Posidoniimonas corsicana: one gene and its partner. Each later gene encodes a partner of the first gene's protein in a complex. Links are inferred from orthologs where the notes say so. Each region holds a gene or a part of one and is shown on either strand. Other genes may lie near its edges.

What was found.
Region 2: the proteins of KOR34_RS13270 (region 1) and mnmG are in contact, whole or in part, in a solved structure (PDB 9HIP), measured with the Escherichia coli proteins. The link is inferred for Posidoniimonas corsicana from one-to-one orthologs.

What each region holds. Positions count from the first base shown.
Region 1 is NZ_SIHJ01000001.1:3,459,602-3,466,991, reverse strand. Bases 3,227-6,124 are described here. They hold KOR34_RS13270 (tRNA modification GTPase), read right to left. Parts: upstream 5,420-6,124; coding sequence 4,034-5,419; downstream 3,227-4,033. Other genes in these bases: yidC (membrane protein insertase YidC), read right to left, coding at 5,826-6,124; KOR34_RS13275 (hypothetical protein), read left to right, coding at 3,634-3,939; KOR34_RS13280 (M20/M25/M40 family metallo-hydrolase), read right to left, coding at 3,227-3,251. Also shown: KOR34_RS13295 (hypothetical protein), read left to right, coding at 1-802; KOR34_RS26715 (hypothetical protein), read right to left, coding at 833-1,729; more of KOR34_RS13280, read right to left, coding at 1,959-3,226; more of yidC, read right to left, coding at 6,125-7,390. UniProt on the Escherichia coli protein: Exhibits a very high intrinsic GTPase hydrolysis rate. Involved in the addition of a carboxymethylaminomethyl (cmnm) group at the wobble position (U34) of certain tRNAs, forming tRNA-cmnm(5)s(2)U34.
Region 2 is NZ_SIHJ01000002.1:346,142-353,551, forward strand. The notes cover bases 3,213-6,130. They hold mnmG (tRNA uridine-5-carboxymethylaminomethyl(34) synthesis enzyme MnmG), read left to right. Parts: upstream 3,213-3,691; coding sequence 3,692-5,569; downstream 5,570-6,130. Other genes in these bases: KOR34_RS17480 (DNA-3-methyladenine glycosylase I), read right to left, coding at 3,213-3,563; KOR34_RS17490 (response regulator), read left to right, coding at 6,059-6,130. Outside these bases: KOR34_RS17460 (hypothetical protein), read left to right, coding at 1-462; KOR34_RS17465 (carboxypeptidase-like regulatory domain-containing protein), read left to right, coding at 555-2,021; KOR34_RS26780 (hypothetical protein), read left to right, coding at 2,110-2,469; KOR34_RS17475 (hypothetical protein), read left to right, coding at 2,481-2,981; more of KOR34_RS17480, read right to left, coding at 2,991-3,212; more of KOR34_RS17490, read left to right, coding at 6,131-6,640; KOR34_RS17495 (sensor histidine kinase), read left to right, coding at 6,673-7,410. UniProt on the Escherichia coli protein: NAD-binding protein involved in the addition of a carboxymethylaminomethyl (cmnm) group at the wobble position (U34) of certain tRNAs, forming tRNA-cmnm(5)s(2)U34.

The DNA of each region.
Region 1 (7,390 bases):
CGCCCGTCAGGCGGAAATCCAGCTGGCCATCAAGCGGTACGAGGCGCTCGGCGTCACCGAGCGACGCATCGCCGAGGCCGAGAGCCAGAGCAACCAGTCCAACGCCCGCGCGCTGCACCTCGACGAGGCCGAGGCGATGCTGTCGGAGGAGAAACGCGTGCTGCAGCGGGCCCAGTCGCAGCTCAAGGCGGACCGCCAGGCGCTGCAGCAGACGCAGCTCATGGAACGGCGCAAGATCGAGGAGGAGCGGGCGGCGTTCAAGCAGGAGATGGCCCACGAGAAGGCGCTGCTGGCCCGCCGCAGCGAGCGCGTCGACGAGCGGGAGTCGGCGCTCGAGCGGCTGCAGGTCGAGCTTCAGGAGACGCAGCGCGAGGTGCTGGAGATGCGGCTGGCGACCGAGGAGACCTGGGCCCAGCTCACCGGCGCCCTGGCGCCTGCCACGCTGACCCGGTCGATCGCGCAGGTCCGGGCGCGGCTCAGCGACCACTACGAGCAGACGCTCCGCGAACTCGAGGAGAGGCGGGTGGAGCTGGAGTCGGTCTCGACTCAGCTGGGCGAGGAGCAGCACCGCCTGGAGGAGCACGGCCGGCAGCTGCTGGAGTGGTCACGCCGCCGGGACGAGGAGATCGAGAAGCAGGCGGCCCGGCTGGTCGCCAGGGAGCGCGAGCTCGACCGCCAGCAGGCGCACTACGAGACGCTCGAAACAAAGTGGGACCGCGAGCGGGCGGAGCTGCGGGCGAGGATCCGTGACCTGCTGGGCTCGATGCGGCACGGGTCGGGCCCCGCCGCGAAGGCCGCGTAGCGCGGCGCTGAGTCCGTTGTCGACCGGCCGCTACTCAGCGGCGTCGTCGGTCGACTCGTCGGCTTTTTCTTCGGCGGAGTCGGCCGGCTTCTCGTCGGAAGTTCCAAACTCGCTCTCGACCTGCACGGTGGACTCGCTGGCCGAGTAGCTGCTGGCCAGCGACGACTCGCTCGCCGAGCTGCGACGCTCGTTGGCCAGCCGGGTCGACTCCTTGGCGTAGGCCATCGCGGCGTTGATCTGCTGGCTGGTGAAGTAGCGGTTGCGGACCGAGCTGCGGGCCGTGCCGGTCAGCTTCTGGGCCAGCTCGGTCCAGGAGAGGTCGTTGTTCAGGTTCCAGACCGCCGCCTGAGCGGCGCCGTGGTCCAGCTTGCCCGTGCCGAACGCGGTCAGCAGCTCGACCACTTCCGGGCGGTCCACGACCTGGTCGACCGGGCGGATCTCGTAGGGCTTGCTCGAGGACGGGTCACGCTTGCCGTGCTCCAGGCACAGCACCGCCACGTCCAGCTTCGCGACCTTCTCGGCCGGGATGCTGAAGGCGCCGCCGCCGCCGCCCAGGCCGCCGCCACCGCCGCCCAGGCCGCCGCCGACCGACTGGGCGCCGCCGCCACCACCGCCGCCGAAACCACCGCCGCCCAGGCCACCGCCGCCGCCGCCAAACTGGGCGGCCACTGGCACTCCGGCGAACGCCTCGGGCAGCTTCAACGCGACCGGGTTCTTGGTCTTGTTGGCGATGATGATCTTGGCTTCGCGGTCGCTCTTCGCGACGAACTTGACGTCCACGTCGCCGCTCTCGATGGCGTCGAACAGGTCGATCTCGGCCGGTGGGTTCACCGTTGCGGGCGCTTTGGCCGAATCGGCCGCGTGCGCGGCGCCGGTTATCAGCAGGCCAGCGATCGTGAGGACGCCAAGTAGCAAGCGGGAAACCATTTCAGGACTCCGGAGTAACGCAGACGCTGCCGAGAGCAGCGGGAGGGGACAGCAGGTACGCTCAGCGGACCGAGGGGGATCTTCCCCTCGCCTGCGTCCAGCATAATCAGCGGGCCTGGTAAAACCAAGCAATCTGGGCGAATTTCGCCCGCCGGCTGACGGCCTAAGGGCCTCCGGGGCCCGGGGTTGCGGCCAGGCGCCCGCCGCGGGAGGGGCGCCGCCGGGGGGCTCAGCCTGCGGGCTGGATCCCCGCGATCACCACCCGCTCCACCCGGCCCTGCCGCTCGATCTGCAGGGCGATCTCCGCGGCGTCTTCGGCCAGCCGCTGCATGAGGAGGGTCTCGAACTGGCGGGAGTCGGCGAAGGTCTCTCCGTCGATCATCCGCACGCGGTCGTGCAGCTCCAGCCCGGCCGCGGCGGCGGGCGAGTCGGCCGCCACCCGGGTCAGGAATACCGTGCCGGGCTCGGCGTCGTCGGCCCGCCAGGAGATGCCGACCCGCGGCCGGGGCGCGTCGGCCGGCAGCGGCGGCAGGGGCCGCTCGCGGCGGGCCTGCAGCGACTTGCCCTCGTTCATGCCCTGCCAGCGGAACGCGGGCAGCGCGTCGGCGTCGGCCGCGGTGGTGGCCAGGTCGAACAGGTAACGCGAGACCAGCCGCACGCCCTCGGTGTTGATCTCACCGACGTCGTCGCTGGGGCGGTGGTAGTCGTCGTGCAGACCGGTGTGCAGCATCAGCGTGGGCACGCGCCGCTTGAGGAAGTTCCAGTGGTCGCTGTTGTCCTCCAGCTCCCAGGTGAAGTCGAGCCACAGCCCCTGGTCGGCGGCCACGCTGGCCAGCCTCCGCAGGCCGACGCCCGTGCGGGTACAACTAACCTCCAGGCGGTCTTCGCGCATGCGGCCTACCATGTCGATGTTGATCGACAGCGGCACCTGCTCGATCGGCACGGTCGGCCGGTTGCACCAGTGCTGGCTGCCCAGCAGCCCCAGCTCCTCGGCGTCCCAGAACGCGATGATCAGCGACCGCCGGGGTCGGATGTCGTGCAGCGCGACCGCTTGGGCGAATTCGAGCACGGCCGCCACGCCGCTGGCGTTGTCGTCGGCGCCGTTGTGGATGTAGCCGATCGGGCCGAAGCTGGTGCGGCGGTCGCCGTAGCCGACGTGGTCGTAGTGGGCGCCGATCAGCACGTGCTCGTTCTTGAGCTGCTCGTCGCTGCCGGGCCAGATAGCCAGCACATTCCGCCGGCCGCCCGGGAACGGCTGGTAGAACTCGTCCTCGGTCCCGCCGCCCTGCCAGCCCATCTCCTGGAGCTGCTTGACCAGGTAGGACGCGGCCGCGCGGCCGCCGCGGGCGCCGGCCCGGCGGCCCTCCATCGCGTCCGAGGCGAGCACCTCCAGGTGGGCCAACGCCTCGTCCGCCCGGATCGAGGCCAGCGCCGCCATCTTGGCGTGCTCCTCAGCGGGGGCGGGGGCGCACAGCAGGCTGGCCATCAGGGCGAGCTGCAGCGTCTGTTTGGTGAGACTCACCGAGTTGTCCTCTGGGCATGACGACACAGCGCCGGGCGTCGCCACGCCGTTGGCTGATTCAGGTCGGGTATCGACCGCCGCCCCGCCCGCAGGCCTTACGCGATTGCCGAACCCGTTAGAAGCAGCATAACAGCGGCGTCACTACCGGCAGAGTCTGCCTAGGTTCCGGAGTGGCAGCAACAGTGGGCTGGAGTTTGCGTTGCCGTCGGTACCGATTCCCGTCGGCCGATTGTCGGTGGGTGCAGCCCAAGAGGTCTTGCCGATTCGACTGGACACCTTAACGCCGATTGTCGCAAGCGACACGGACAATCGGCCGAAACAAACTTCACACTGGCCGGATCGCTCCCGGCCGAATATCGCTGCTACCCTGCGAAGCCCTTCAATGCCCCTTGTAGTCAAGTACAAGTATCGCGACCTGACGCAGTCGGAGCTTGATGAGCTAGGCCCGGATGCGCTAACGATGCGTCCTGCCAGACGCCTCAAGCCATTGGACGAAGCGGAGCTGGCGACACTCACCAAGAGTCGGCTCTTGCAGTATCGGAAGCGGGCGCTCGCTCTCGAAAACTGCTTGGCCGAGTCTGACTATCTAGACCAAGAGATTGAAGATTGGGACCCGGCCTACATCTACTTCAAAGACGACCCACGCTGGCGACAGCTCTACGACCAAATATTGGCCCGTTTGGCATAGGCTAGGACCAGACTCGGGTGGCAGCGACTGTCGGCCGGGGTTGGGACTGCTGCCGAGCCGGCTCCTATCGGCCGATTGTCGCTGCCACGCAGATTCACTTGCCGATGCAGAAGCGGCTGAAGATGCGGTCCAGGACCTCCTCGTTCGATGCGTCGCCCAGCACACGGCCTAGTGCATCGAGCGCCGTGCGCAATTCGAGCGTCACCAGGTCGTCGGCGCCGGCGGGCGCGAGTTCCTCGGCGCGGGCCAGGGCCGTTTCGGCATCGCGGAGCGCCTCGCGGCAGCGGTTGGCGGTCGAGGCGACCATCCGGTCGCCGGCGGTCTGGTGGGCCGCCGCTCCCACTTCTTGCAGCAGCTTGCGCAGGCCCTGGCCGCTCTGCGCACTGACCGCGAGGCGGCCAGGCGGCGGGGGGCTGTCGGTCAGGTCGGCCTTGGTCAGGACTTGCAGCCGCGTCTGTGCGGCCGGCGTCGGTGGTGTTGGCGATGGCGGACCCGTGGCGTCGGCCGCGCGGCAGTCGATCACCACCGCGGCGGTTTCGAGCGCCCGCCGGCGTTCGGACTGGGCGGCGTCTTCGATCGAGCGGTTGGTGGTGACGGCGACCTCGCCGGCGGTGTCGACCAGCTCGAGCGTGAGGCCGTCGACGCTCAGCAGGCGGCTCACCAGGTCGCGGGTCGAGCCGGCGCGGTCGGAGACGATCGCCGGCGGCGCGCCGGGCGTGACGCCGGCCAGGCGGTCTAACGCATTGAGCAGCGTGCTCTTGCCGGCGTTGGGCGGTCCGGTGATGACCGCCAGCGGCGCCTCGCCGTCGGTCGCGCGGTCGGCGGCCTGCCGGGCGGCGGCCGCGACGTGGGACCGCGCTTCGCCGAGCCTGCGCAGGGCCTCGTCCGGCGCGACGAACGTGACGTCTTCTTCGTCGACAAAGTCGAGGCCCGCCTCGAGGTCGGCCAGCAGCGACAGCAGGTCCTCGCGCACGCCGCCGAGCGGGCCGGCCAGCCCGCCCGCCATCTGCCGCAGCGCGGCATTGAGGTCGGACTCGCCGCGGGCGTCGATCACGCCGAGTACGGCCTCAGCCTGGGTGAGGTCGATCCGCCCGCTCAGCACGGCCCTGAGGGTGAACTCGCCCGGCGCCGCCAGGCGGGCGCCCTGGGCGCACAGCGTCTGCAGCACGCACTCCAGCAGCGGCGGCGAACCGGGAAGGTGTAGCTCGACCGACGGCTGCCGCACGTAGCTGCGGGCGCCGGGCCAGACGTAGAGGTCGGCCGGGATCGATCGGACGACGCCGGCAACCTCCGCCGTCAGCCGGGCCGACTCGATCACCTCCGGCCGCCGTGCCGAGGTCAGCCGAGCGGCAGACGCGGCGTCGACGCAGCGCGCCACCACGCTCAGGGTGTCGGGGCCCGCCAGCCGCACCACGCCCCGCGCGGCGGGGCCGCGTGCGCTGGCGATGGCGGCGATGGTGTCGTTCTCGTCGGGGAGCATCGGAGGCGGGGCTCTGGCTTGTGGTGTCCCACTCGTTCTAGCCAACGACGGCGCGGCCGGCTACGGACGCGCGCCCGTGTCGACGAGATTCTCGATCGCGGAATCCGGCCGGTTCTTAGTAGAAACCGGCCACCGCAGGCCTTCCAATAGAACACGGAGCGCGGTCTGCGGCGGGCTCGATACACACGCGGGTGAGGTGAGTGCGAGCTTGTCGCCGCGGGGTAATGTCCCCTCCGCGCGACCAGAATCGGACAAAACCCCGCCGCCCTGCCGGGAGGAAAACACGGCAATGCCTTAATTCAAAAGCACTTGCGAAGAATCAGGGCCAAGATACGCCCTGAGTTTTGTCCGCTCCGTTCGTGTTTTTGGACAAAACTCGGCGGACAAAAAACTGCCGGGCGGCCGCCTAGCGGCGTTTCTTTTTCTGCTGCTTCTTCTTGTTCGACTGTCCGCCGCCGCCCTGGGCGGGCTTCTTGGGCGGAGGGGTCGGCTTGGAGAACGCTGCGGGGTTTTCGGCCGGCTTGGGGGGCGGCACGAGCTTCCGCTCGGCGATGCCCCACAGGCTGGAGGTGATGAAGTAGATGCACAGCCCGCTGGGCACCTTGAAGAACATCAGGCCCATGAAGCCCATCATGTACTTCATCATCTTCTGCTGGAGGATGGCCTGCTCGGTGGTGGCCTCGGGCATGAACAGCTTCTGCTGCAGGAGGAACAGGCAGACGGTCACGACCGGCAGCAGGTTGAAGTACGGGCCGACCGCGAAGATGCCCATGATGCTGGGCAGGTACCCGTTGTTCACCCACTGGGGCATCAGCCACGACCAGTCGTAGAACATGTCGGGCGCGGCCAGGTTGGAGCAGAAGCGGGTCCAGTCGCCCAGCAGCGAAGCCTCGCGCAGCTCGACGTCCACCGCCAGGGCCCGGTACAGGCCGAGGAAGATGGGAAGCTGGAAGAACATCGGCAGGCAGCCGCCCATGGGGTGGAAGTTGTGCTTCTTGAACAACTCCTGCTGGGCCTGCGTCCGCTTCTGCATGTCGTCCTTGTACTTCTCAGCGATGCGGTCGATCTCGGGCTTCAGCTCCTGCATCTTCACCATGTTCATCGCCTGCTTGCGGCTGATGGGGAACATGCAGAGCCGCACGAGCACCGTCAGCAGCACGATCGCCACGCCGTAGTTGCGAACCACCGCGTAGAACATGTGGAGGATGCCGAGCATGAGCTTGGCCACCGGGCCGAACCAGCCGTAGTACAGGATGTTCTTCAGGCTGTAGCTCTCGGCGCCCTCGGGCTGGTACTGCGAGAGCAGCTCCGGCCGCTTGGGACCGGCGAATACGGTGAACGCGTCGGTGCGGGCGGCGGCGTCGCCGCCGGCGGCGGCCAGCGTGACCGGCGTGCGGGTGAGGGTGAACGTGGGGTTGTTGAGCGTGACGCGGCCCCGCTTGCCGAGCTCGGGCGTGGCGAGCACAGCCTCGCCGAAGTCGAACCAGTTGTCGTCGAGCTGCTGCTTCTGGGGGATCAGCATCATCGCGAAGTACTGCGCGTCGACGCCGATGTAGGCCAGCGGCGAGCCGTCGCCGAAGGGCTCGTAGTCGCCGTCGATAATTTGCGCGGGGTTGAGCTGCGAGACCGGGCCGTTCTCGTACCGCGCGATCACGTCGCGCAGGCCGACCGCGCCCCAGGCGCCGTTGCCGTTGGCCTTGCGGCCGATCTTGTTCGCGTACCAGAAGCCCTCGATCGGCAGGCCGTTGGGGCCCTCCAACTCGTAGGAGACTTTCTGCTCTTGGTCGAGCAGGTTGCGGACCTCGATGGAGAAATCGAAGTGGTAGCCGCGGTAGTCGACGTTGCCGACCTGGTCCTCCGGGACTTCGGCCAGGGTGTACGTCTTGACGACCTCCAGCCCGAGGTCGGCCAGGCGCATGGTGAACGCGACGGACGCGTCGCCCCTCTGGTCGACGGTCCATCCGCCGGACT
Region 2 (7,410 bases), on another replicon or contig:
GACGTGACGGACATCCTCCGCGGCGTGTCGGTCGACAACCACCTGCTTGGCATCCAGTCGGGCATGCGGGCCGACTTCTTCACGCTCGGCAACCGCTTCCACGTCGAGGGGTTCCTCAGCGGCGGCGCCTACTTCAACTACATCAAACGCGAGAGCATGTACACCGAAACCCGCACCCGCCTGGCGTTGGACGACCCGTCCACCGCGGTTAACGAGGGTCAGTTCTCGTCCAACTCGTCGCGCACCGGCTACGAAGAAGACCGCATGCGGGTGGCGTTTATCGGCGAGGCGATGCTGGGCGGCGTGTACCAGATCAACCGGTGCGCCACCGCCCGGCTGGGCTACCAGGCGCTGTACCTGACGGGCGTGGAGCTGGGCAATGAGGCGTTCGTCGGCGCCGGCCCCACCAACGGCGACCTGCTGACGCACGGCTGGTTCGGCGGCGTGGAGTACAAGCGGTAGGCAGCCGGCGCTCTTGGAGCGGATTTGCGCAGCAAACGGCCAGTCGGACCGGTAGATTGGGGCTCAATCCCCCTCCTACCGAGGCGCCTGAGATGGACCGACGCTGCCCGCCCGCAACGCTGTGGCTGCCCCTGACGGCGGCGGTCGTGCTGTGGCCGCCGATGTGCATCGCGGAGGTGGTGGACGGTTTGCTCGTCGTGCACGGCGTGGTGACCCTGTCCGACGGATCGCCCGCGCCAAGAGCGACCGTCGCCGCAACGGCCTCGTTCCACGAGCCCCGACGCGTCACCAACGCCGACGACCAAGGCCGCTACGAGCTCCGCGGCGTGTTCGGCAATGGCCTGCGTTTGCACGCGGCGAGTGCGGACCGAAGCGAGCAAACCGTGCGGATGATCGCGTCACCGGAAATTCGTCTGGCGGCGGAGGACTCGGTCGACCTGCGGCTCTCGCCAGCAACAGAGCAGCGGGTGCAGCTGACGGCCCAGCACGGCTCGACGGCCGGTGTGCTGGTGATGGCTTCCGGCATGGGCTTCGAAACGCATGGCCGCACCGACGCGTCCGGCGCCGTGACGCTCAACGTGCCCGCCGAACACGCTGTCAACTCGATCGTCGCCTGGAGCCCGGACGCCGGGGTCGGGGGGAGCCGCTCCCCCGACGGCGCTGCGGTCCGGCAGGACGCCCTCGTCACGCTGCACCCGGTCGCCGAGCACGTTGTGCGGATGGTGGACGAACAGGGGGCGCCGGTGGCGGGGGTTGAAGTCGCCGCCTCATTCAAGACGAAGAAGCACGGCTGGATCGTCACCGGTAGCGTCCCCCAAGCCAACCTGACCTCCGATGCGCAGGGCCTGGTGCGGTTTCCATGGGCGCCCCGCGATGGGCTCGAGTACGTCGACTGCGATCTCGTTGGCGCCGATTGGATGTGCTACGACGTCGACCACCACACGGTGTCCGACGGGCAAACCGTTGTCCACGTTCGGCGGCGCAACCTGGGTCGCCCCGCTGTGGGCCGGGTCCACCTGCCGGGTGACGCCAGCCCTGAGGGCCTGATGGTCGCTGGCACAAGCGGCGGACCGGGACGCCGGTTCGACATCTTCTACTCCCGCGTCGAGGCCGACGGCAGCTTCGCCTACCACGCCCCGGTTGCGATGGCGACCGGCATGACCACCGTCGACCGCGAGTGGGGTAGCGAGTTCTGGACGGGCGTGGTGGTCCCCTGGCACGACGCGGACCCAGAACCCGTAGACCTGCACGCGTACCCCACAATCCCCGCGATCGTAACAGTCACCGCCGGCAAGGGACGCGTGCCACAGGCGAACGCCTGGGTCGACTTCAGCCGGGAGGTTCGGTTCCCTTACCTGCAGGAAGGGGAGCTGACGGAGCCGTTCGCCATGGCGAGCGCCTGGTATCAAACCGATCAAGACGGCCAAGCCCAGATCCCGCTCGGGCATGGCAGCAATGAGCTGCGGGTGGTGATCGACGAATGGAGCTCCGAAAAAGAGATCACCGTTGAGGTGGACCATCGGGACGGGCCAATCAACGTCAAGTTTCACCGCCCATAGTTTGGCATTCCTGCGACCGGAGAGGGTCGCCGGGAAAAAATGGCCCTTCGGCCACGAAGATCGGACCGCCAACTACGAATAAGACCCTATGACGCCCTCTTCCCGCACTCCCGAAGGCGACGACAACACCTGCGGGGTGTGCGGGCACGAGGTGCGCATCGAGCCGACCCGCCCGCCGGGCGACGCCACCTGCCCCCACTGCGGGGCGCTGCTGTGGTTCGCGGACAAGCAGGCAGACTCGCCAACGACGGCCAAGGCCGCGATGTACTGGCGGCGGGCGCAGGTGGCCCTGGGCGCCGAGAACTGGCAGGCAGCGGAACGCTGGCTCAGCAAGGCCGCCGCGCTGGATCCAGGGAACGACGGCTTCCGGCAGGAGCTTGAGCAGGTGCGTCAGAAGCTAGCGGCGCTGCGGCCGACCAAGCGCCGCCGCAAGCGTCAACCAGATTGAGGGCCAAGATAATGCGAGCGGTCTTCGCGGTGCTCTTCATCCAACTGGCGTCGTCCCTCGCCAGTGGCGCCGAGCCACGCTACGTCGTGCAGATGCTCGATCCCCGGGTCGTGGCGGTGACCGAAGACACACTGCCCATCGAGTGGGGCAACAAGAAGACTGACGTGATTGCCACACGCAAGCTCCTCGACAGCGAAGCGAAGCTGCTGCTGAATCTTCTCAAGGAAGAGCTCACAACGAGCACTGACGTTCCGTTCTGTGGTCATCACCCCGCCTACGCGGTGCAGGAGATCGTCGACGGCAAAGTCACAAACACCGCGACCCTATGCGGCCTGTGCCACACCTGGGCCCGCGGCGGCAAGCTCCGTGTGATCAAAGGCGACAAGTCGCTCAACTACCTCAATTCGCTGCTGCCGCTGCCAGACGTCTTCAAAGGAATAAAGCTTCGGGACATGGTGTTTGACGAGCACCCCCAGCCGTTCTACGAGATGACCCGTGTCGCCGCCGAGTAGCCAGAGATGCTAACCCAGCTTCCGGACCGCCTTGTGCCGCGGGCAGCTGACCAGGTGGTCGTTCACCATCCCGGCCGCCTGCATCAGGGCGTAGCACGTGGTGGGGCCGACGAAGCGGAACCCGCGGCGTTTGAGCTCCTTGCTCATCGCGACTGACTCGGGCGTCTGCGAGGGGACCTCGCTCAGCTCGCAGTGGTTGTTCTTGCGTGGCGCCCCGTCGACGAACCCCCACAGGAAGTCCGATAGCGTCTCGCCGGCGGACTGCAGATTGAGTACGGCCGTGGCGTTGCTGACGGTTGACTCGATCTTGCCGCGGTGGCGGATGATCGCCGGGTCGGCCACGAGTTTGTCCACCCGCTTCTCCGTAAAGCGGGCGACCTTCACCGGGTCGAATCCGGCGAAGCAGCGGCGGTAGCCCTCTCGCTTCGCGAGCACAGTCGTCCAGCTCAGCCCGGCCTGGGCGCCCTCGAGCGTGAGCATCTCGAACAGCAGCGGGTCGTCGCCGCGGATCGGCACGCCCCACTCCTCGTCGTGGTAGGCGCGGTCGAGGTCCGATACTTCCGCCCAGGGGCAGCGAGGCATGCAGTGCTCACTCAATTCAAGGCAATCAAACGCGAGTGCTCGGGGCGACAAACCGCCCCTCCGCTCGCCCAGCGCATCGCCCCGCGGCGCCTAGCCAGCCGGGCGCCGCGATTATACTTTCAAGGGTCATGCCCTCCATCTACCAATACGACGTCCTGGTCATCGGCGCCGGCCACGCCGGGACCGAAGCCGCGCTGGCCGCGGCCCGGATCGGCGCCCGCACGGCCCTGCTGACCACCAACCTCGACACGGTCGGGCAGATGAGCTGCAACCCGGCGATCGGCGGGGTTGGGAAGGGCCAGATCGTGCGGGAAATTGACGCCCTCGGCGGGGCGATGGGCCGGGCGATCGACGCCGCGGGCATCCAGTTCCGGATGCTCAATCTTCGGAAGGGCCCGGCGATGCACAGCCCCCGCGCCCAGGCCGACAAGAAGGCCTACCAGGCGGAGGTAAAGCGGATTGTCGAGGAGCAGCCGAACTTAAGTCTGCGGCAGGAGGCGGTCGACGATCTGCTGCTCTGCTCCGGCGGGTCTCCCCTCCCGGCCAGCGAGTGCAAGGCAACATCCGGCTCCGACCACCGTGTGGCGGGGGTCCGAGTGAAGGGGGGCGCCGACTACCTGGCGCCGACCGTGATCCTCACCACCGGCACCTTCCTGCAGGCGATCATGCACACCGGCGAGGCCCAGACCGCCGGCGGCCGCGCCGGCGAAGGAACCACCGCCGGCATCAGCGGCGCGCTCCACGCGCTGGGCTTCCAGCTCGAACGGTTCAAGACCGGCACGCCGCCGCGCCTCAACGGGCGCACGATCGACTACTCCAAGTGCGAGCTGCAGCCGGGCGACGAGGCGCCGCAGCCGTTCTCGTTCCTCACCGACAAGCTCCCCGAGCCGCAGCTTGCCTGCCACATCACTTACACCAACAGCGCGGTGCACGATCTGATCCGCGCCAACCTGCACCGTGCGCCGATGTACAGCGGCCAGATCGACAGCACGGGGCCGCGGTACTGCCCCTCAATCGAAGACAAGATTGTGCGGTTCGCGGACAAACAGCAGCACCAGCTGTTCCTGGAGCCCGAGGGCCGCAACACCCAAGAGGTGTACGTCAACGGCGTCAGCACCAGCCTGCCGCGCGACGTGCAGGACTCGATGTTCCGGCTGATCCCGGGCTGCGAGGACGCCCAGATCATGCGGTACGGCTACGCGGTCGAGTACGACTACGCCCCGCCCGAGCAGCTCAAACCGACCCTCGAGACCAAACGTGTGGCGGGGCTCTACCTGGCCGGGCAGATCAACGGCACCACCGGCTACGAGGAGGCCGGCGCACAGGGCCTGATCGCCGGCGCTAACGCGGCCCTCGCCGTGGCCGACCGCGAGCCGCTGGTGCTGTCGCGCGACCAGGCGTACATCGGCGTGCTGATCGACGATCTCGTGACCCGCGGCGTCGACGAGCCGTACCGCATGTTTACCAGCCGGGCGGAGTACCGCCTGCTGCTGCGGCAGGACAACGCCGACCGGCGGCTGACTCCGCTGGGCCATCAGGTCGGACTGGTAGGCGAGGATCGCATCGAGCGGCTCCGCAAGAAGCTGGATGAGGTGGACCGGATCGCGAAGCTGCTCGCTGGCACACGGCACGAAGGGGTCGCGCTAGAACAGCTGTTGCGGCGCCCGGAAGTCGACTGGCAGGCGATCGTGCCCCACGCCCCAGAGCTCGCGGCCGCTGACCCGCAGGCCGCCCAGCAGGCGCTCTTTGACACCAAGTACGCCGGCTACATCAGCCGCCAGCAGACCGAGGTCGAACGGCAGCGTCGACTAGCCAACAAGCGGATCCCGGACGCCTTCGACTACGCGCGGCTAACCCACATGCGGGCCGAGGCCCGCGAGAAGCTGACGGTGATCCGCCCCACCAACCTCGACCAGGCGAGCCGCATCCGGGGCATCACGCCGGCGGACATCACGCTGCTGATGGCGAATCTGCAACCGAGTGGGAAACCCTCGCAGGGGCGGTAGGCTAGCCGCTCTTGGCAGCGACGGAGACGGGTGTCCAGCGGCTCGGGCGTCGCGGTTACACGCCGTGGGGTTTTTCGCCGAGGGTCACCGCGTCGGCCACAAAGCAATATGACGGAACAACTTACGTCAACAACATCGATATTGACTGAGCCCCCTGGCCCGTTATAATTCGCTCACCTCTGGCAATTCAGGCAACCGGGGCAGGCATGGTCGAACGTGCCGTTTGCAGAACCTCGTAGAATTCCGTAGGTCAAGGGCAATAAGCCCGAGAGATTCCCTTCCGGGGTTTGGTCCCTTTAGGGGATTGGGATGCGAGACGCCCGTCGGACGCCCTCCGTCCGCGGCCCTTGCGGACCGCAAACAGCGCGGCGACTGACCGCCGGAACCTGATTGTCAGCCTGCTGAACCACGCCACGGTCGTCTTTCCCACCGGCGCCGGCGCGGCACGGACTGTCACACCATTCACTAGGGAGAGGAGTGGTTAAGCGAATGAAAACCGTCTTTACAACGGGCGAAGCCGCCAAGATCTGCAAGGTAAGCCAGCAGACCATCATCCGCTGCTTCGACTCGGGCCAGCTCAAGGGTTTCCGCGTGCCGGGCAGCCGCTTCCGCCGTATCCCGCGGGACCAGCTGTACGCGTTCATGCGTGACAACGGCATCCCGACCGACGCGCTCGACAGCGGCAAGCGCAAGCTGCTGATTGTCGACGACGACGAGGACCTGGTCGACCTGCTGGTGGACCACTTCCAGCGCGACGGCCGCTTCGACGTCCGCAGCGTGAACAACGGCTTCGGCGCCGGCATGATGATCAAGGAGTTCCGCCCCGACCTGGTGGTGCTGGACATCATGCTGCCGGACATCAATGGCCTGGAAGTCTGCCAGCTCGTCCGCGGCGACAAGACTATGGACGACGTGCGGATCATCTGCATCTCGGGCATGGTGGAGGAAGACAAGATCCAGAAGCTGCGTGACGCCGGCGCCAACGACTTTATGAAGAAGCCGTTCGACGTCGACGCGCTCACCACGCGGGTCTGCCAGCTGCTGGACGTCGAGACCGCGGCCTCAAGCTGAGGCGCCCGCGCCCCATGCCCCGAGCCCGCGTAGTGTCCCGACGAACCGCCGCCCCCCTGCCCCGCCGGGCCTCGCTCGGCGAACCTTCCGCGGTCCGTGGCCGGCGGGTCGCGGCGGTTAAGCCGCTGCGCGTCGACGCTCCTCACCCCGCCAAGGCGCCGCACACGTCGTTCGACGACAGCGAGTTCCTGCGCGCCGTTGAGCACGCCAAGCTCGACGCCATGAAGGAGCTCGCCTACGGCGCCAGCCACGAGATCAACAACCCGCTAGCCAACATCGCCGCCCGCGCGCAGACCCTGCTGCGGACCGAGCGCGACGAGGCCAACCGGCGGATGCTCACCGCTATCCATCGGCAGGCGATGCGGGCGCACGAGATGATCTCCGACCTGATGCTCTTCGCACGCCCGCCGCGGATGCAGAAGGAGACGACCGACCTGACCGCGCTTGCGGCGCGGGTGGTCGGCGAGGTCCGACCGCTGGCCGAGGAACGCGGGATCCTGCTGGACCTTGCGCCGGCGGAGAGGGAGATCGCCGCCGAGGTCGACCCGGTTCAGATCGAGGTCGCCGTGACGGCGATCCTGATCAACGCCGTCGAGGCCCTCGACTCTGGCGGCGAGATCGCCACGGCGGTTCGCTTTACCGGCGAGGGGTGGGCGGAGCTTGAGGTCGCCGACAATGGCCCCGGCATCCCGGCAGAGGTCCGGGAGCACCTGTTCGACCCGTTCTTTAGCGGCCGCGAAGCGGGACGCGGGCTAGGCTTTGGGCTGTCC